DNA from 2 places in the Colwellia meonggei genome. Region 1 is predicted to be linked to the other one. Evidence: predicted binding sites of a transcription regulator. Region 1 holds the regulator's gene; the other holds the start of a gene.

Region 1 (10,786 bases):
CAGGAGTGATATAACCTTGAATAGTTTATACGGGGCGGTAGCCGATAACATTTGGCAAAAAACAAAAAACATTAAGCTCTTTATCTGCGATATTGATGGTGTTTTTTCTGACGGACGTATTTACTTAGGCAATGCAGGTGAAGAGTTAAAAGCCTTTCATACTAAAGATGGTTATGGCATTAAAGCGTTAGGAGCCAGCGGTGTTGACGTTGGCGTTATTACCGGTCGACAATCGAATATTGTTCAAACCCGGATGAGCGCCTTAAACGTAAAACATATAGTGCAAGGGCAAGAAGATAAGCTACCTGCATTAAAAGCAATGGCAGAATCATTAAACCTTACAGCTGAAGAAATCGCCTATATTGGCGATGATATGCCAGATTTTGAGTGTTTAAATTATGTCGGCTTAAGTATTGCCGTTAGTGACGCCCACCCAGCAATTATCAATACCTGTGATTATATTACCTACACGCGTGGTGGTTTTGGCGCTGTACGCGAAGTTTGTGATTTGATTATGCAAAGTCAAAACACCTTAGCAAATGCCACAGGCGCCAGCATATGAATAGAATATACAGTGCAACCATAGCATTTTTTATTTTTGCTATAGGAACATATGGCCTAATGGAATGGTATGCCGCGAAAGAAGTTGACACTGATATTCTTGAAAACAGTAATGAACCAGAGTTTATTGCTGAGAACCTTAATAGCGATATTTATCAAGAAGCAGGTGACTTATCATACGTTGTTGAAGCACAACGTATGGAACATTATGCGCAATTAGAGGTCACACACTTTGAATACCCTCGTTATACTTTGTATCCAAAAAATAACAAGCCAACTTGGCAAGTTACGGCTAACGAGGGCACATTATACAACAATAACCGAGTTCGGTTAGAGAATCGTGTGCGCTTAATAGCCACCGATAAGGAAAGTTTGATCCAAGAAGTGCACGGAAAAAACTTAGAAATGGATTTAAAAAGCAATATTATCAGCTCAGAACAAACTATTCTGATATTAGGTAAAGGATTTACTATGTATGGCTCAGGATTAATTGTAGACTTAAACTCAACACAGATGACATTGACAGAACATGTACAAACCATTTACAAAAAAACTAAAAGCTAGCTTAGCCTGTATTACTGCAGCAATATTATTAATACCGGCAGTAAATGCTGAAAAATTTGATGTTGACCAAGAAATCAAAATTTCTTCATCACGGCAAGCTGCCGATCTAAAAAATAAAATTTTCAGTTATATCGACAATGTTATTATTTCGCAAGGCACACTCACTATTAACGCCGAGTTAGTGCAAGTTATTGCTCAAGCTGACAGCGAAGATAAAATTTATATTGCCAAAGGTTCACCTGCTACCTTTGAACAAACCCTTGAAGATGGCAGCCCAATTAATTTACAAGCCAATGAGATTAGATACGAACCTGCAAAGAGTATCGTCATTATTTCTGGCAACGCTTTACTAACACAAGAAGGCAGTGAAGTAAGTGGCAATAAAATCACCTATAACTTTGAAACTGAATACGTTAATGCAGAAAGCTTAGAAAATACGGTTGTTGAAACAGTTTTGCAGCCTAAAAGTAAGCCTGAACTACCGAAAAAATCAAAGGAACAGCAAAATTAAATGCCAATATCTACCTTATCAGCAACCGGTTTAGCAAAATCTTACAAAGGCCGAAAAGTTGTTAAAAATGTCAGTTTAAAAGTTTCTGCTGGGCAAATTGTTGGTTTACTTGGTCCTAATGGTGCAGGAAAAACCACCTCGTTCTATATGATTGTTGGTTTAGTCAATAATGATAGCGGAGCTATTGTACTTAACGAAGAAGATTTAACTTTGCTGCCAATGCATGAACGTGCTCGTAAGGGTATTGGCTACTTACCACAAGAAGCATCAATATTTCGGAAATTATCTGTCTACGACAACATAATGGCCATTTTACAAACGCGAAAATCATTAACTGATGTTGAAAAAGAAGAAAAACTTGAACACTTATTAGAAGAGTTCAATATCGGTCATATTAAAGACAATTTAGGTATGAGCCTGTCAGGTGGTGAACGTCGTCGAGTAGAAATTGCGCGAGCATTAGCTGCTGATCCAAAATTTATCTTGTTGGATGAACCTTTTGCAGGTGTTGATCCAATTTCAGTAGGTGATATAAAAAAAATTATCCTACACTTAAAGGAACGTGGTATTGGTATTCTAATTACTGATCATAACGTGCGCGAAACATTAGACGTTTGTGAACATGCGTATATTGTTAGCCATGGTGAACTTATTGCAGAAGGTGATGCGGATCAAATTCTTGCAAATCAACACGTAAGAGATGTATACCTAGGTGAACAATTCACGCTATAGTGAAATCAGCTTTAGCAATAAAATAACATTGTGTTAAATAGTAACAGGGAAAAGAAAATCTAAATGCGTCCTACTCTGCAGCTCCGTATCGGGCAACAGCTAACCATGACCCCGCAATTGCAACAAGCAATTAAATTGTTGCAATTGTCGACATTAGACCTACAGCAAGAGATTCAGGAAGCGCTTGAAAGTAATCCACTGCTTGAAATGGATGAAAACCAAACTAATACTACCGAAAATACCCCTGATAATTTAGAAGAAGCATTTTCCGCAAGTGTCGGCGAAAGCACTGAAGTAGCGACGCCAGATGGCAGTGAAGACTCTACTCCTACTATCGATGAAATCAGTTCTGCTGAAGGTATGGCAAAAACTGATATCCCAGAAGAATTAAATAACGACACCACTTGGGACGATAATTTTAGTGCCGGTGCTAGCAGCGGCGCAGTAGGCCCAGCCTCAGAAGATTATACTTACCAAGGCGAAACTAAAGACTCAATTCAAGATCACTTACTTTGGCAAATGGAGCTTACACCGTTTACCGAAACCGACCAGGCTATTGCAACAGCGATTATTGAAGCTGTCGATGAAGCTGGTTACCTTACAGTATCAGCTGAAGAAATTTTAGAAAGTGTTGGCATTGAAGACGTAGAACTTGACGAAATTGAAGTGGTTTTAAAACGTATTAATGTTTTTGATCCTGTAGGTGTCGCGGCCCGCTCTATTCCGGAGTGTTTACTAATTCAATTAAACCAGTTCTCAAGCGATACACCTTGGTTAGAGGAAAGTAAATTAGCGGTAGGTAAATATATCGATTTACTTGGTAATCGCGACTATCGCCAATTAATGCGTAAATTACGCCTAAAAGAAGATCAATTACGTGAAGTTATTCGCTTAATTCAGACACTTGATCCACGCCCTGGTGATAGCGTTATTAAGAGTGAAGAGCAATACGTTATACCTGATGTGTCAGTTGAAAAGAAAAATGGTCGTTGGACCGTTGAACTAAATCCTGATACTGCACCTAAGCTTTCGGTAAACCAGCAATATGCCGCGATGTCACGTTCAATGAAATCATCTACTGACTCGCAATTTATTCGTTCAAACCTGCAGGAAGCTAAGTGGTTTATAAAAAGTCTCGAAAGCCGTAATGATACCCTATTAAAAGTGTCAAATTGTATCGTTCAACGCCAACAAGGATTTTTTGAACATGGCCCTGAAGCCATGCGTCCTATGGTATTGAACGATATTGCTGAAGCTGTTGATATGCATGAATCAACCATTTCGCGTGTTACCACACAAAAATATATGCACACGCCACGAGGCATTTTCGAATTAAAATATTTCTTTTCTAGCCATGTCAGTACTGAGAATGGTGGCGAGTGTTCATCAACTGCCATTCGTGAGTTAATTAAAAAGTTAGTTTCTGCAGAAGTACCGGCCAAGCCACTGAGCGATAGTAAAATGGCAGATATTCTTGCAGAACAAGGTATTAAAGTGGCGAGACGTACCATAGCTAAATATCGCGAGTCACTTTCGATACCACCATCGAATCAACGTAAAAGCCTATTGTAGGCTTGGTTTATTTACCCGAAAAAGAGGATTGAAGCATATGCAAATTAATCTTACCGGACACCATGTCGATGTTACCGATTCATTACGTGATTATGTTAATGGAAAATTTGAAAAACTAGAGCGACATTTTGATCATATCAATAATGTTCATGTCGTGTTAACGGTGGAAAAGCTTAATCAAATTGCCGAATCAACGGTGCATTTAAGTGGTAGTGAAGTACATGCCAAAGCCGAAAATAGTGATATGTACGCTTCAATCGATTCACTGATTGATAAACTTGACCGCCAAATATTAAAATATAAAGGCAAAATTAGTAAACACTAATATCCCCCTTCGCATTAGGTTTTTGAAGTAATTATGAAGTTGCAAGACATCTTGACACCGGACTGCACTATATGTGCAGCTCCGGGCTCCAGTAAAAAACGCATATTAGAATATTTAAGTAGCTTGGCCTCTGAAAAATTGCCTAATCACGATACTTTTCAATTGTTAGAGAGCTTGGTTAAGCGTGAAAAAATGGGCTCTACTGGAATTGGTAACGGAATTGCAATTCCTCACGGACGTTTAGATACTGCTGATAAGCCAATTGCGGTAGTTATTACTACAGAACAAGCGATAAACTTTGATGCCATAGATCATAGACCTGTCGATATTTTTATTGCGCTATTTGTTGCCGAAGCTGAGTGTCAAAATCATTTATGTACATTACAAAGCATCGCCGAGATATTTCGCGACAAACAGTTTTGTAAACAAGTTCGTAAATGTGAAAGTAACCAAGCACTTTTTGAATTAATCCAACAAGCGAGTTAATTACCAGTGAAATTAATCATTGTCAGTGGCCGTTCCGGCTCAGGTAAAAGTGTGGCACTTAGAGTCTTAGAAGATTTAGGCTATTATTGTGTTGATAACATTCCGGTTAATTTGTTGCCCGCATTAACCCATACTGTGATCAATGATTACGAGAATGTTGCCGTTAGCCTTGATGTTCGTAATTTACCCGCCGACCCGAATGATGTTCCAGAGATTATCGATTACCTGCCCAGCGCGGTTGAATTAAACTTACTCTATTTAGATGCTGATGATAGCGATCTCATTCGCCGGTTTAGTGAAACTCGACGTTTACACCCTTTAATTAAACAAAATATCGCCCTTGATCAAGCGATTGCACTGGAAAAGCAATTACTTGCACCAATTGCGACTCGCGCGCATTTATATATTAATACCAGCCAACTTTCACCACACCAATTGGCTGATTTGGTACGAGAAAGAATTTTAGGCAAAAAATCTGGCTCAATGGTTATTGTTTTCGAATCTTTTGGTTTCAAGCACGGCGTTCCTCAAGATGCCGATTATGTTTTCGATGCTCGCTTCCTACCTAACCCTTATTGGGATAAAGAATTGAAAGGCTACACAGGTTTAGATAAACCAGTGCAAGATTTCTTAGCAAGCCAACCAATAGTGACCAAGTTTATCTGGCAAATAAACAGCTTTATGATGACTTGGTTACCGCACCTTGAGCGTAATAATCGTAGTTACGTCACTATCGCCATAGGTTGTACGGGTGGTAAGCACAGATCTGTTTATATCGCGGAATTACTTGCCAATAATATGCGTAAAGAGCGTGATGACGTGCAATCTCGTCACCGCGATTTAGCCCTAGCTAGCTCTTAACTCCCTTGTCTATGCCGATAAACCGCCAAGTAAAAATTATCAATAAGCTTGGGCTGCATGCCCGAGCAGCAACAAAGCTAGCACAATTAAGCCAGCGATTTAGTGCAGAAATTACAGTAGAACTTGATAATAATAGCGCAGATGCTGGCAGCATAATGGGCTTAATGCTACTTGCCGGCGCACAAGGGAAAGTCGTTAATGTCATTGCATCCGGAAAAGATGCTGAATTAGCGCTAGATGAAGTTTGCCAATTATTTAGCGATAAATTCGACGAAGAAGAATAGCCCTAGCTGCTCAACCAGTTTTTAAGTCAATAAAAAAGCTGCGAAAAGTCTCGAATTAAGATAAACTGCTTGTCGATATCTATTGGTTTTTGTTGCAATAATAGCTTAATAAATATCCTTCATAATAATAATTTTCAGTTTTCGTTTTTACAACGGCACAGGATAGCAATATGCCGGAAGTTTCTGAACAAGAGTACAGCCACCAACGCTTACAGCAAGTTAATGATGCCCTAGGCAGTGGTATGTATGTCTATGTCCGAAAGCTTTTGCAAGACATGCCCGCATTCGATCTGGCGCTATTACTAGAGTCCTCACCAACAAAAAGTCGTGCCGTACTTTGGCAGTTAATTGATACCGACCATCACGGCGAAGTACTTGAAGAACTTAATGAAGAAGTTCGTAAAGGTATTCTAAAAAACATTCGTCCTGAAAAGCTTGCTGCTGTTGCAGAGGGCATGGACGTTGATGATTTAGCAGAAGTTTTCCGTACTTTACCTGACAGCGTTTATCGAGAAGTGTTAAGCTCGATGGACTCGCAAGACCGTAGTCGAGTAGAAGCCGCGTTATCATACGAAGAAGATACCGCCGGCGGTATCATGAATACTGATACCATTTCCATTAGACCTGATGTAACAGTTGATGTGGTATTACGCTACTTGCGGCTGCGGGGAGAATTGCCAGAGGCAACAGATTCATTTTATGTGGTTGACCGTGAAGATCATTTTATTGGTGCCGTTTCCTTAACCGCTATAGTAACAGCAAAGCCAGAAACCATAGTTTCAAGCTTAATTGATGATGAAATTGAAGCGATTCCCGCCGACCTAAATGAAAAAGATGTTGCACAATTATTCGAGCGTCATGATTGGTTTTCAGCGCCAGTTGTCGACGACGAAGACCGCTTACTCGGTCGTATTACCGTTGATGACGTAGTTGATATTATTCGTGAAGAAGCTGAACACTCGATGATGAGTATGGCAGGTTTAGATGACGAAGCTGATACCTTTGCACCCGTTGTTAAAAGTACACAGCAGCGCTCTATTTGGCTAGGTGTTAACTTAGTTACTGCATTAATGGCTGTTGCGGTATCGAGCTTATTTGAAGGTATCTTAAGCCAATTAGCCATTCTAGCTGTGTTAAATTCTTTAGTGCCGAGTATGGGCGGTGTTGCTGGCAATCAAACCCTAACTTTGGTGATTCGTGGTATTGCTTTAGGGCATGTTGGCGAAAGTAACTCACGTACACTACTCTACAAAGAACTCGCGGTTGGCTTTTTTAACGGTATCATCTGGGCAGTTTTAATCGCGACTGTTGTTGCCATTTGGCAGCAAAACTTAATGCTTGGCGCAATTATCGCTTTTGCCATGTTAATGAATATGACCGCCGCAGGTATTGCCGGTGTCACTATTCCATTAATGTTAAAAAAAATGAATATTGACCCAGCACTCGCGGGTAGCGTTATCTTAACAACAGTTACTGATGTGGTAGGAATTTTTGCCTTTTTAGGTACAGCAACTTTGTTGCTAGGCAACTAGTACTTTACAAATCGTCGCAATAATATTTACGGTTCATTTAGATACCCGAAATACTATCGATCTAACCTATTGTCTTTCGATATTCACTTAAAGCTAGGAGCATAGAATCCAGCCATCTGATGAGTCGTTAACTCATCAGATAACAGAACCACGACAACTAATTGCCAGCAATTTGCATTTCATTGATAATGATAGAGCCGGTGCGGATGCTGCCACGCATATCAATATCATTACCTATAGCAACAATACCAGCAAACATATCTTGTAGTTTTCCGGCTATAGTAATTTCATCGACTGGGTAGGCAATCTCACCGTTTTCGACCCAAAAGCCAGCGGCGCCGCGAGAATAATCACCAGTAACCACATTAACACCTTGTCCCATTAATTCAGTGACTAATAAACCAGTTCCCAAGGTTTTAAGCATGGCATCAAACTCTCCACCCTGCCCTTGCTCTTTTATCGCGAGCTGCCAGTTGTGAATACCACCTGCATGGCCAGTTGATTGCATACCTAACTTGCGGGCTGAATAACTGGTAAGCAAATAAGTTGCTAGTCGGCCATCTGAAATAATTTCACGATCAACAGTTGCAATACCCTCAGCGTCAAAAGCACTGCTTGCTAGCGCTTTTTTCAAATGCGGACGTTCGTTAACAGTTAGAAACTCTGGAAAAACCTGCTTTCCCATTGAGTCCATTAAAAATGACGATTTACGGTATAAGTTCCCGCCACTAATAGCTGCTATATAATGACCAAAAAGTGTATTAGCAATATCTGCACGAAACATCACTGGCACTTTAGTTGTGGCAAGTTTATGAGCGCCTAAACGTGACAATGCTTCTGTAGCAGACTTTTGCCCGATACTTGTTGCACTCTCCATAGCATCAAACTGACGATTTACTGTATAAGCGTAGTCGCGCTGCATGTCTTCACCTTCATTGGCGATCATTACACAGCTTAAGCTATGGCGAGTACTTGGATAGCCAACCAGCTGACCATGGCTATTCCCGTATACCTTAAAACCTTCAAAGCTTGCTAACGTTGCACCATCAGAATTATTAATACGCGGATCATAAGCTAAGGCAGTATCTTCACATTCTTTTGCTAAAGTAATTGCTTGCTCGGTTGAAAGCGCTTTTGGGTGATATAAATCTAAATCCTCTGGCTCCATCGCTAATAATTCTTTATCAGCTAAGCCAGAACAATCATCAACAGAGGTATATTTGGCTATGTTTACCGCAGCTTCTATTGCTTGCTTTAATGCTTGCTCAGACAAATCTGCCGTTGAAGCGCTGCCTTTACGCCCTTCTTTATAAACAGTAATACCAAGAGCACCATCACTCGTAAACTCAACATTTTCAACTTCGCCCAAACGTGTACTCACACTTAAGCCTTGCTGACGGCTCATCGCGACTTCAGCGCCATCAGCACCTAATGTTTTGGCCATCGTCATTGCGTCATTCACACGTTGTTTAACATGCTCTATTTGCGTTTGGATACTATCAGAATCGCTCATGGGTAAATTACTTCTCACATTTAATGCTATTTTTTTCGATACCAGCAACAGGAATGTTTTTGCTGTAACGGCTTTGTTGTATACTATAGGGAATTATTACTTGATTACCCAACATTATGCCCCAGTCTGCCAACGATATCGACGAATTAGAAGAAGAATTACTGAGTAAATCAGAAATAAAACGTGAAATGCATCGACTACAAGATTTTGGTCTTGTTTTAGTGAAAATGTCTAAGCACCAACGTAGTCGATTGCCTCTAACAGATGAATTAAAAGATGCTATGGTGCTTGCCGACAAAATTACCAATAAGCACGAGGCATTACGCCGTCATATTCGCCATATCGCGAAAATATTGTCAGAGACTGATCTTGAGCCGATTAAACAAGCGATGGATGTCATGGCTAACAAGCATCAACAAGAGTCGTCAAAATTTGAAAAGCTTGAGCAAATGCGTGATGAACTTATTGAACAGGGTAGCGAATCTATCGAGGCGTTATTAGCAAAGTTCACCACTATGGAGCGTCAAAAGCTCAGACAGCTTGTGCGCCAAGCGAAAAAAGAACATAGCGCAGAAAAAACAGGTAAACATTACCGAGATTTATTTGCTTACTTAAAAGAACATGTAATTTTTTAAAGTAATAAATCACCAAAAACGCTTTGTTAACAGCCTCCTGATAACAAAGCGTTGCTAGTAAAACCTGAAATTCCTACCTATTTATAGCACACTATACTTACTAAAAACCTTATATAGTTCAGTACCTTGATTCACACTTGCTGAAGCAAAGTGCAAGATGGGGATCACAGGGTGATCTAAACTAATATAATGCAATGGATCACCATCGCCATAATTATCCATTCTAAGAATACGGGCTAATGGCTCACCAGCTACTAAAGGCTCACCAAACTCAGCTAAATAATCAACCATGCCACCCATAGGTGAATATAGCGCTTTATAATCAGTAAGCATGCAAGCATAACGTGTCATTGTTTTCGGGTAAAAGATATCTGATTGAATGACATTTTGATATTGCAGATAACTTAAAATACCTAACGCATCTTGATGGGCAACGTCTAAATCTATTTGCTCTTGCGATCCTAATTCGACGGTAAAACTCTCTTTAACAATACTGCTTTTCGCACCATCATCTCCAGCACGAATGGGAAAATCACGCCCGAGCATTGCGAATGCTGCTTGCAATTGCCACCAAGGACAAAATGTTGCTTCATCTAAAGCACCATCGAAACTATTAGGAATTAAAATAGTATGGGGAATATCAAAAAAGCGCGCGCTGTCTTTGGCATATTCAGGGCAATATAAATGTTTACTCGAAATAGGGCCTGTATGTAGATCTAAAACAATATCAGCTTGATGCGCTAAACGCTGCAGTTGATAAGCAATACGCTGTCCTGTTGTTAAGCCATAAATATTATGATTTAACTTTTGTTCAATTTGCTCAAGCATTAACGCTTTAAATGCCACTTCAATATCTACGCTACTCGCTGCTAAATACTCTTGAGCAAATGGTGCAATAATACTTTCATCGAAATGATACATGCGATTCCAATTGACCCCAGTTATAGGATCGAATCGGCCTAAAGTATATTCACCATTTTTATGATTACAGCCAACAGGGTTCGCATAAGGCACTAACGTAATAGAGCCATTTAGTTCAATGTGTTTAAGTTGCTCTAACAATTGAAAAATAACGGCATTACCTTGCACCTCAGCGCCATGCATATTCGCTTGAATATAAGCACTTGGCCCACTCTCTGAACCCTGGACACGATAAACCGGTACGGTAAGCGCTGCGCCGCTGGCCATTTCACCCACATGCATCACTTCT
Region 2 (10,786 bases), on a different contig from region 1:
GCAGCATCTTTACGGGTAGTTTCGCCGCGATCAGCTGCCATTGCACACATGTAAGCGTAAGATTTAGCGGCATTCATTTGCGTGTACATGTCAGCAATTTTGCCTTGAATTAACTGAAATTCACCAATTGATTGGCCAAATTGCTTTCTGTCGTGAATGTAAGGAACAACTAAGTCCATACATGCATCCATAATACCTAATGGACCGCCTGTTAATACTAAACGTTCGTAGTCTAAGCCTGACATTAGAACGCGAACACCTTTACCTTCCTCACCTAAAATATTTTCAGCAGGAACTTCACAATCTTGGAAAACTAATTCACAGGTATTTGAACCGCGCATACCTAATTTATCTAGTTTTTGGTGACGAGAAAATCCAGGGTAATCACGCTCAACGATAAATGCCGTAATACCTTTTGATCCCGCAGCAGTGTCAGTTTTTGCGTAAATAATATAAACATGGGCATCTGGACCATTAGTGATCCACATTTTATTGCCGTTAAGGATGTATTTATCGCCTTTTTTGTCAGCGCGTAATTTCATGCTAACAACATCCGAACCAGCGTTTGGCTCTGACATTGCCAATGCGCCAATATGTTCACCAGTACAAAGTTTTGGTAAGTACTTAGCTTTTTGCTCATGGTTACCGTTTTTGTTTAATTGGTTTAAACATAAGTTAGACATAGCGCCGTAACTTAAGCCAACAGAAGCTGATGCGCGAGAAATTTCTTGCATAGCAACCATGTGCTCTAAGTAACCTAAGTTAGAACCACCATATTCTTCATCTACGGTCATGCCTAATAAACCTAAGTCACCAAATTTGCGCCATAAATCCATTGGAAATTCGTTGTCTTGATCAACTTTTTCTGCACGAGGAGCTATTTCATCGCGAGCAAAGGCGTTAACTGTGTCACGGATCATGTCAACGGTTTCGCCTAAATTAAAATTCATTGAAGAAAATGTAGAAATCATAGTTGTACCTTCTAATAATTGTTTGTGTTGTTAACACCGGCAAGTGTGCACAGCCCTAACTATTACTTAATTTGTTATGCGCCTAAGCGGGTAATGTTATTTATCTATTGAAGCTAATGCTTCCTGACAATTATTCTCTAAACCTGTTAATTCAATTAAAACGGCTTGAATATCTTCTAGTTGTTGGTTTAGATCATTTTTCTTTTCAGCAATTAAGTCCATTATGGTATTTAATTGTGTTGCGCTTGATTTATCCGCATCGTAAAGTTCGAACAAGCGACCTGTTTCTGCCAATGAAAAGCCTAAGCGTTTACCGCGTAGAATTAACTTTAGTCGAACTCTGTCTCTTTGGTTGTATATTCTTGTTTGTCCCTTACGAGTAGGCAGTATTAAGCCTTGATCTTCGTAAAAACGAATACTTCGGGTTGTTATATCAAACTCCCGAGCTAGTTCGCCAATTGAGAAGGTGACGTGGTTCTTATCGCCCATGTTGTTACTCACCGTTAAACGCTATTTCCTAATTTATTGGCTACCATACAATAAGTTTACGTTAACGTAAAGTGCGACCTGGGCTATGTAAATAAAATGTTAGTTTCTGATGCTGTAAAGAATGATTGTCAATTTTGTAATAATTTATAGTTATTAGACTAAAGGTCCATAAAGTTTACGTTGGCGTAAAGGTAAATTTAAGTTAATCTGTTGCGCAATTCTTATCGATTCTTGTAATGAGTTATCGAATAATATCGAAAAACACTTTGTCGGAGAGCTTTATGTCTACTCAAGATCCTATCGTTATTGTTGCTGCTAAACGAACCCCTATGGGCGGTTTTATGGGCGGTTTATCAGCTGTGAGTGCAACCAGTTTAGGTGCTACTGCTATTCGCGGTGCTATGCAAGATGCTAACTTATCAAATGATCAAGTCGATGAAGTAATCATGGGCTGTGTATTACCTGCTGGCTTAAAGCAAGCACCTGCTCGTCAAGCGGCTTTAGAAGCAGAATTAGATTTATCAACTGCTTGTACCACTATTAATAAAGTTTGTGGTTCAGGTATGAAAGCAGCGATGCAAGCACATGATGCTTTATTAGCTGGCTCTATCGATGTAGCTGTTGCTGGTGGCATGGAAAGTATGACTAACGCTCCGCATTTAATGCCAAAAGGGCGTTCAGGTATTAAAATGGGTCACGGCCAAATACTTGATCATATGATGACTGATGGTTTAGAAAATGCCTACGATGGTATTGCTATGGGTTGTTTTGCGCAAGAAACAGCTGATGAATCAGCATTTAGCCGTGAAGATATGGACGCCTATGCCATTCGTTCTTTAGGACGTGCTAATGCAGCAATTGCTGATGGCGCATTTGCCAATGAAATTGCACCAGTAACGATTAAATCTCGTCGTGGTGATTCAATTTTTGAAATTGATGAACAGCCTGGTAATGCACGCCCTGATAAAATTTCTAGCTTACGTCCAGCCTTTAAGAAAGACGGTACGATTACCGCCGCTAACTCAAGCTCGATTTCTGATGGTGCAGCAGCACTTGTGATGATGAAGTTATCAGAAGCACAAAAGCGTGGTTTAACGCCTTTATGTAAGATTGTAGCGCATGCTATGCATGCTCAAAAGCCGGCAGAGTTTACGGTAGCACCTGTTGGCGCAATGAAAAAAGTGCTAGCAAAAGCTAATTGGACAACTGCAGATGTTGATTTGTTTGAAATCAATGAAGCGTTTGCCATGGTAACTATGTTAGGTATTAAAGAACTTGAATTAGACGTAGCGAAAGTAAACGTGAACGGTGGCGCATGTGCTTTAGGTCATCCTTTAGGCGCTAGTGGCGCGCGTATCATGGTGACGTTAATTCACGCATTGAAGAATAAAGGCTTGAGCAAAGGTTTAGCATCACTTTGTATCGGTGGTGGTGAAGCAACAGCAATTGCTGTAGAAATGATGTAGTTACTTATCATTTTATAAAAGCCCACTTACTTAGTAGGCTATTGAATAAGTTTAGAGCTACTGTTTTTAACAGTAGCTCTTTTTAGTTTTAATGTGCTGAAAAGTGAAAATAATACTGAAAACGAGTTTAGTTTTTAGAGTATAGCCTAGTGTCAGGTTATTTTACAAATGTGTAAATATGTAATTCCGAGTAACTGTTAATTTATTGTTTTTATTTGTGTTTTAATGCTGGCATATTGTCTGCTTATTAAATCGAAAGTATTTAGCGTTATCAAATACCTTTCAAAGGTGTTAAATAAATATTAAAAAGGAATATTTAAATGAAAAATAAATTCTTGAAGAGTTTAGTTGCTAGCATTGCTTTGGCTGTAAGTGGAATTGCTAACGCTGGAATTATATACGATCCTTTTGGTGTTCAATCAAACATAGATATTTCTACTGTTACCGGTGGAGGGTGGACTCTTTGTTATCAAGAAACCATGAGTGTGACCATTGGTAATTTCGCTGAAAATGTATTAGATGTTTGCGACGGTGATTATTTGATGATGGCAGGGAGAGCGACAGGAAGTAATAATTTACTGTCACTTGCACATGGTTTGCTAGATGAAGTAACTTTTGATACGGGGCAAACAAGTACTACTCATGTAGTAAATGGAGCTAACTGGTGGTTTTCAAATAACTGGTCTTGGGGATTTACGGTATTAAGTGATACGGTAAGTAATAACCAATGTGATGTTTCTTCTAGTCCGAATAGCATGTGTTTGCATACTTTAAGTTTTACTGGCGGTTATAGGATTAATGATATTACAGGGCTAAACTCAAGTTCATCATACGAAAAGTTATTCTTTGTTGCGAATAGGACGACTGATGTTCCAGAACCAACAACATTAGCTATTTTAGCATTAGGGTTAATCGGTTTAGCGTCTCGTAAATTTAAGGGATAAGCTCTCTGAATACTCAATGAACAATAGATGATATATGTAAAATTAATAATGCTTTGTAATTCCAATAAAATGGCTCGCTTTTAGGCGAGCTTTTTTGATCTTCAGTTAAGTTGCTTAATTGATAAATAAAATATTGTTAAATCATTTTATATTCTAGGACTTAATATAAAATAATATTTAAAATGAAATGGTTAGTAACACTTCTTTAGCATACTGATATTGAAATTAATTTGAAATTTAAGTTATAAATATTGCCATTCGAGCAAGCAAATATTAGCAATATAATAATAAAAAGGTAATTTATGGCATTGACTAACACGCAATCTTTCGCCGTCGGGCTTTTATGCTTTTCTTTATCACTACCCGTTTGGGCCGATAGTGTCGCTGAATTGAAACAAGCGCTGAACAAGCTTAACGGTAGTGAGCCTATCACAGGAGTTTTAGATGTTTCTTTTTCTGAAAGTAGAGGAGAAGGGCAAGATAAGAAGTTAAAAACAGGCGCGATACAGTCAACGTTATCGGAAAGTATTGAAGGCTTAGATATTCGTTATTCAAAATATGTGTTAAATCGTATTGCCGAAGAAAATCGACTCAAAATGACCGACGAAGAAGCTGATACTCCGGTGTTAAATGGCGCTGAAATACTCTCTGCCTCTTCGTTAATTCCGCTTTTCTCTTCTGCGCAAACAATATTAGATTTAATCGAGCAAGGTGAGTTCGTAGGCGAAACGAGTACAGATTATTTGAACCAAAGCGTGCGAGTGTTAAATTTTAAATTACCACTAGAAAGCTTTATTGATGATAAGAAAATACGCGGCTATGTCAGTAAATTTAATGGTAGTTACAAAGTGTTAATTAATGAGAAAGGGGTCCCTATTGAAACGCGAATGAGCTACTCAGGTAAGGGTAGTGCTTATATCTTCTTTTCTATGACAGCAGAAAGCGAAATAACTTCGCAGTTTGAAATCGATGGAACGCGTTTGGTTCGCGTTAATAGGGAAGTAGAGTCGAGTTCTTCTTCAACATTTAACGACCGCACCTACAGTGGTAAGTGGCAATTAGCATTACAGTAGCTTTTTATTTTGTGCTCTATTTTTCATGAATATGTCATGGCCAATTATAGTGCGCTAGCAAGTATTTAATTTTTATCATACTGAAATTTTAATGATAAGAGAAAAGTCGCTACTGCGACTTTTTTGTTTTATTTAATACAGATATCAGGTTAATTATCGAATTAAACTTTTAATATTGTTAAATTAATGTTAATAAATGCTGTAAGTTAATACATTAATGTCACAAAGGTATTGAATGAATATTTTATTACGAGCGCTTTTTGGTGTTTTGTTAGTTGTATCGCTAATGATCAGCTTATCCACTTACGCAAATAAGCAACCAACATTTTCAAAAGTCACTTATTCAGATCAAGTGCTTGCTAATCAGGCTTTAATTTCACTACATCATGCGATATTGGAAGTGAATCATAAAGAAAAATTTCTAATTGCGACATTAAGCGAAACAGAGAAAGCATTGCTGTTAGATCGTGGTTTTAAAATTGAACCAGCACTTGCATGGACTAACGAGTTTTCAAAAACCTTTGCTGATAACAAAACAGTTTTTCCCAAAAGTAATTCAGCCGAAGACCCTATCTCCGGTTTTTCGTGCTTTGAAACGGTTGAAGGTACCTATAGTCAAGCACAAGCTTTAGCAGATAACTTCCCTAAATTAGCCTCATGGCAAGATGTTGGCGATTCATGGAGAAAAGTTAGTCAGCAAGGTGGTTATGACTTAATGGTATTGAAAATCACTAACACCGAATTAACTCAGCCTAAACCAATTCTTTTTGTTCATAGTAGTATGCATGCGAGAGAGTATGCCCCTGCAGCTCTTAATTTAGATTTTGCTAAATGGTTATTGAATAATTATCAAACTAATGCAGAAGCGAAGTGGATTGTTGATAATCGGGAAGTGCATTTAATGCTGCATATGAATCCCGACGGCCGAAAAATTGCTGAAAATCAAATCTTTCAACGTAAAAATACCAATAGTAATCATTGTGCGGGCTCTACCGTTGGTGTCGACCTTAATCGAAACTTTGCGCAAACTTGGGGTGTTACAGCAAATGGCTCAAGTGGCAATGAGTGCTCAGAAGTCTATCGCGGTATATCAGCAGAATCTGAGCCTGAAACTCAGGCGGTTTCTAATTACATTCGTTCATTGTTCCCTGATGAGCGTGGCGAAAATGACTCTGACGCTGCACCAAAAAATAAAAGCGGTCTACATTTAGATCTTCACAGTTATGGGCGGTTAATTTTATGGCCTTATGGTCATAAAGAGGGACTATCTCCAAATAATATTGGCTTTTTACATCTAGGTAATAAATTAGCTTGGTTTAATGGTTATGCACCGCAGCAATCAATAGGGCTGTATGCTACTGATGGTACGAGTGACAATGTTAGTTACGGTGAACTTGGCGTTGCGGCCATTACATTTGAATTAGGTACATCATTTTTTCAAGATTGCACCGCATATGAAAACAACATCAAGCCGGATAACCTAAAAGCACTAATTTATGCAGCTAAAGTCAGTGAAGCACCGTATTTATTATCAATAGGTCCCGATATTTCTGAGCTTAAACTTAATGACAACTCCGAACAGATAACAATTGTACCTGCAGCAATAGTTGAGCTAGATATTAGCGCGACCAAACAATCTCAATTAGCCAGTGCAGATTTTGATGTGGTGTCATTCGAATATGTAATTGATGGCAACTTTACTGATACTGATAAGGTTATTACGTTGCAAAACCTTGAGGTTGCTAATGACACAGTTAGTGCAAATATACAGGTAAACACAGCCGATCTAGCCGTTGGTCAGCACTTAATTTCGGCAAGAGCAAAGGATACGGATGGTCAATATGGTGTTGTACAATCTGCTTTTATTAATATCTCAGATAGCAGTGCTCCTATTTCAAGTTTTACCGTCGACTGCCAATATTTAAACTGTACTTTTGACGCATCTCAAAGTCTTGATAACGATGGTGAAATTACCAGTTATCAATGGGCAAGATATATCAGTGATGATGAACTTGAAGTTATTGGTGATAGTAAGTCACTACAATATAGTTTCTCTGCAGCTGGAGAAGTTAAAGTCCGTTTACTGGTCGAGGATAATAACAATTTACAAGCGAGTTCAGAGCAAACTATAGTATTGGAAACGGATTTAACGAATAAGCTTCCAGAGCCTAAATTTTCAGCTTCATGTCAAAACCTTACTTGTGATTTTAATGCTTCAGAAAGTACTGATACAGATGGTGAAATCGTTCAATACCAGTGGTCGACAGTAACTTCTGGTAGCAGCTCAGTCATCGGCAATGGAGAAACATTAACGCATAGTTTTACCAGTGCGGGTAACGTTACTATTGAATTACAGATAACAGATAATAGCGGTGCAAAAGTTTCAACAGAGCAAAACGTAACCTTGACGAATGTTGTAACGACACCTGATTTACCTGAACGCGCAAGCAGTGGCGGTGGTGCGATAGCAATACTACTCTGGTTAATGATTGGATTGACTTTGCTAAGAACAAAAAGTTGAGCGGTTAGTTGAATATTATTTATATATTTAATTTTCGCTAAATCATTTTATTTTAAAGCGAAATAATAATTTTGAGCTACATTGGTTAAGTCAATGTAGCTTTTTTATTGAGTTTAAGTTAGGTATGTTTATGTTAATAAAGAAATTTTACTGTAATTGATTTTATGATATTCAGACATGTTTTGTTATTTTCAATTCACAAGCTATGACGAGAGTCTCGGTATTGCTTTGGTGATATACCAACAACCTTTTTAAATAGTCGAGAAAAATAATAAGGATCACTGTAGCCAAGGTCATTAGCAATATCCTTAATGGTAATATCTGTGTTATCTAATTGCGAGCAGGCATGTTGAATTTTCATATTAATAAAATGTTGAATAGGGGAGCTATCGGTTAATTCTTTAAACTTTTTAGCAAAGTGAAATTTCGATAATTGGCTGTAATGTGCCAAAGTATCTAAGCTTAACTCTTGATGTAAACTATTACGCATAAGAGCCTCGACAGCTTCAAGGTCGAAGCTAGAGTTACTGTTAAATATAGTTAGGCGTAATTGTAGTGCTAAAAAGCTTAATGCCTGCTGTAGAATATGTACAGCATGTATTACGTTGGTGGCAGTGTAGCCCCTTGCCCCTAGTGCTAATAAATGATCGAAATCGGTAACTATATTATTCTGAACCCCAACCTGTGCTACTCCTCCTTCCATTTTCATTAATAATCGCTCAGCAAAATCGTGAGCTAAATCGCCGGTAAAATTAACCCAATAAACACTATTTAATGTTGTTTCATTTGATTGCGCAATGGTAAATGTAAAAGGAGAGTTTGGCTTTATAATAACAAGATCGCCACGTTCAATTACTCTCTCTCGCCCTTTATATTGTAATTTACCTTTACCTGAAAAACAGTAGATGAGCGTATAGCAGTCTTCGTTTCCTTGCTGCAACTTATAGTTGCTGGCTGCTTGGGTCATCCCTAATGAAACTGGGTATAAACCATCTGTTAAGCGATGCTTGGACAACTTTTTTAATAAGAATATCGGAATAAACAAGCGAATATCTGAAGAGCTATAACTTTGATTGTTTGCCATGATTGCCTAAATTTTCGATGAACTTCTTTTTACTACTGCAATCACAATATAGTCCATCAAATTAACAATAAAATCAATGTTCATCATACTTTTAGTATGGTCTAATTTTATCATTAGGTTTCTATTATCAATTTTTATGACTAAAACTAGTGCATTAGCAATTTGTTTATAGCGTCTATATGTAATTGTTCTGGTAAATATTGTTTTATAAAAAAACAATTTTGACAAATTAAGAGAGTTTAAGATGAATACTGAAAGATATCAGTTAAAAAATAAGATTCGTATCGTAACCGCGGCCTCGCTATTTGATGGTCATGATGCAGCTATTAATATTATGCGTCGAATTTTACAATCAAGTGGTGCAGAAGTTATTCATCTTGGTCATGACCGCAGTGTAGAAGAGGTGGTTAATACCGCGATTCAAGAAGATGCTAATGCTATTGCTATGACTTCGTATCAAGGTGGTCATAACGAATATTTCAAATATATGTATGACCTGTTAAAAGAGCGTGGTTGTGAACATATTCGTATTGTTGGCGGTGGCGGTGGTGTAATTCTACCTGAAGAAATTAAAATGCTGCAAGATTACGGCATTACCCGCATTTACTCTCCAGATGATGGTCGTGAACTTGGCTTGTTAGGTATGATTGATGACATGCTTGAGCGTTGTGACTTTAAAACTGGTTTAGATGTTAAAAAAGATGATGTTGCAAACCTTAAAAAAGTGATTCCGTTACAAGATAAAAAACAAGCCATTGCTCGTTTAATTTCAGCAGCAGAAAATGCACCGGAAGAAAACAAGGCAGCACTTGATAAAATTCGCAAAATATCTGCAGTTAGTAAAACTCCAGTATTAGGTATTACTGGTACCGGTGGTGCGGGTAAATCATCACTGGTAGATGAATTAATTCGTCGCTTTTTAATGGCAACAGATGACAGTAAAATTGCCATTGTTTCGGTTGACCCGTCAAAACGTAAAACTGGTGGTGCACTACTTGGTGACCGTATTCGAATGAATGCGGTAAACAATGATCGGGTTTATATGCGTTCATTAGCAACGCGTCAGTCGAATTTAGCGTTATCGGTTTATGTTAACGATACGCTTGATATTCTGAAAGCAACAGATTTTGACCTGATCATTCTAGAGACATCAGGTATTGGTCAATCAGACACTGAAATTGAAGAACATTCAGACGTTTCTTTATATGTGATGACGCCAGAGTATGGTGCGGCTACTCAGCTAGAAAAAATCGATATGCTTGATTTTGCTGACATTATCGCATTAAACAAATTTGATAAACGCGGCGCGTTAGATGCGTTACGTGACGTGAAAAAACAATACAAACGTAACCGCGGCATGTTTGAAGCGGGTGATGATGAAGTGCCAGTATACGGTACTATCGCCTCACAATTTAATGACCGAGGCATGACTGAACTATACAATGCCGTTATCACTGAACTAAACAATAAAGCAGGCTTAACTGTTGGCGACTTGCTATCGGTTGACGGAACCTTAGCTAATAAGAGCAGTGTTATTCCTGGCGCTCGTATTCGTTACTTATCTGAAATTTCAGAAAATAACCGTGGCTATGATACTTGGGTTGAAAAGCAAGCTAAGGTGGCACAAAAACTTTATGGTATTCATAAGGCGATTGAAACAGCAAAAGAAACTGACTCAGAAGTATCATCAGGTTTAGTTACACAATTAGAAGCCTTATATAGCCAAGTTGAATTAGATTTAGATCCGAAAAATAAACTATTAATTGAAGAATGGGCAACTAAGGTTCAGCGTTATAAAGACTCTGAATTTAAATTTAAAGTACGTAATAAAGAGTTATCAATAGAAACCCATTCAACGTCGTTGTCAGGTAGTGAAATTCCAAAAATTAGCATGCCTAAATACCAAGGTTGGGGTGATATTTTAAAGTGGAACTTACAAGAAAACGTCCCGGGTGAGTTCCCATATACCGCAGGTTTATTCCCGTTCAAGCGTGAAGGTGAAGATCCAACCCGTATGTTCGCAGGTGAAGGTGGCCCAGAACGTACTAACCGTCGTTTCCATTATGTTTCTAAAGGCATGCCGGCGAAACGTTTATCAACAGCATTCGACTCAGTAACTTTATACGGTAACGATCCAGCCATTCGTCCAGATATTTACGGTAAAATTGGTAATGCTGGTGTTTCTATTTGTTGTTTGGATGATGCTAAGAAACTTTATTCTGGTTTTGATTTAGCTCA

Evidence for each region. The regulator sigma-54, encoded in region 1, starts transcription at its own class of promoters, with help from an activator protein. The targets are predictions, from matches to a motif close to GTTGGCACGNNNNTNGNNT.
Region 2: a site for sigma-54 is predicted at 3,154-3,172, ahead of AC27E9_RS18170 (PEP-CTERM sorting domain-containing protein). Genes of this name have one in related genera too.

Annotation. Positions count from the first base shown of each region.
Region 1 is NZ_BAAJLZ010000001.1:420,569-431,354, reverse strand. Features, by position in the region: gene AC27E9_RS02000 (KpsF/GutQ family sugar-phosphate isomerase) at 1-14, shown strand, start outside; gene kdsC (3-deoxy-manno-octulosonate-8-phosphatase KdsC) at 11-562, shown strand; gene lptC (LPS export ABC transporter periplasmic protein LptC) at 559-1,125, shown strand; gene lptA (lipopolysaccharide transport periplasmic protein LptA) at 1,091-1,636, shown strand; gene lptB (LPS export ABC transporter ATP-binding protein) at 1,637-2,368, shown strand; gene AC27E9_RS01975 (RNA polymerase factor sigma-54) at 2,432-3,940, shown strand; gene hpf (ribosome hibernation promoting factor) at 3,978-4,265, shown strand; gene ptsN (PTS IIA-like nitrogen regulatory protein PtsN) at 4,299-4,751, shown strand; gene rapZ (RNase adapter RapZ) at 4,758-5,612, shown strand; gene AC27E9_RS01955 (HPr family phosphocarrier protein) at 5,624-5,896, shown strand; gene mgtE (magnesium transporter) at 6,067-7,428, shown strand; gene pmbA (metalloprotease PmbA) at 7,586-8,941, opposite strand; gene yjgA (ribosome biogenesis factor YjgA) at 9,058-9,576, shown strand; gene AC27E9_RS01935 (succinylglutamate desuccinylase/aspartoacylase family protein) at 9,658-10,786, opposite strand, start outside.
Region 2 is NZ_BAAJLZ010000011.1:71,884-82,669, forward strand. Features, by position in the region: gene AC27E9_RS18155 (isovaleryl-CoA dehydrogenase) at 1-971, opposite strand, end outside; gene AC27E9_RS18160 (MerR family transcriptional regulator) at 1,068-1,460, opposite strand; gene AC27E9_RS18165 (acetyl-CoA C-acyltransferase) at 1,742-2,926, shown strand; gene AC27E9_RS18170 (PEP-CTERM sorting domain-containing protein) at 3,247-3,870, shown strand; gene AC27E9_RS18175 (hypothetical protein) at 4,173-4,943, shown strand; gene AC27E9_RS18180 (M14 family zinc carboxypeptidase) at 5,179-7,464, shown strand; gene AC27E9_RS18185 (AraC family transcriptional regulator) at 7,661-8,548, opposite strand; gene AC27E9_RS18190 (methylmalonyl-CoA mutase family protein) at 8,793-10,786, shown strand, end outside.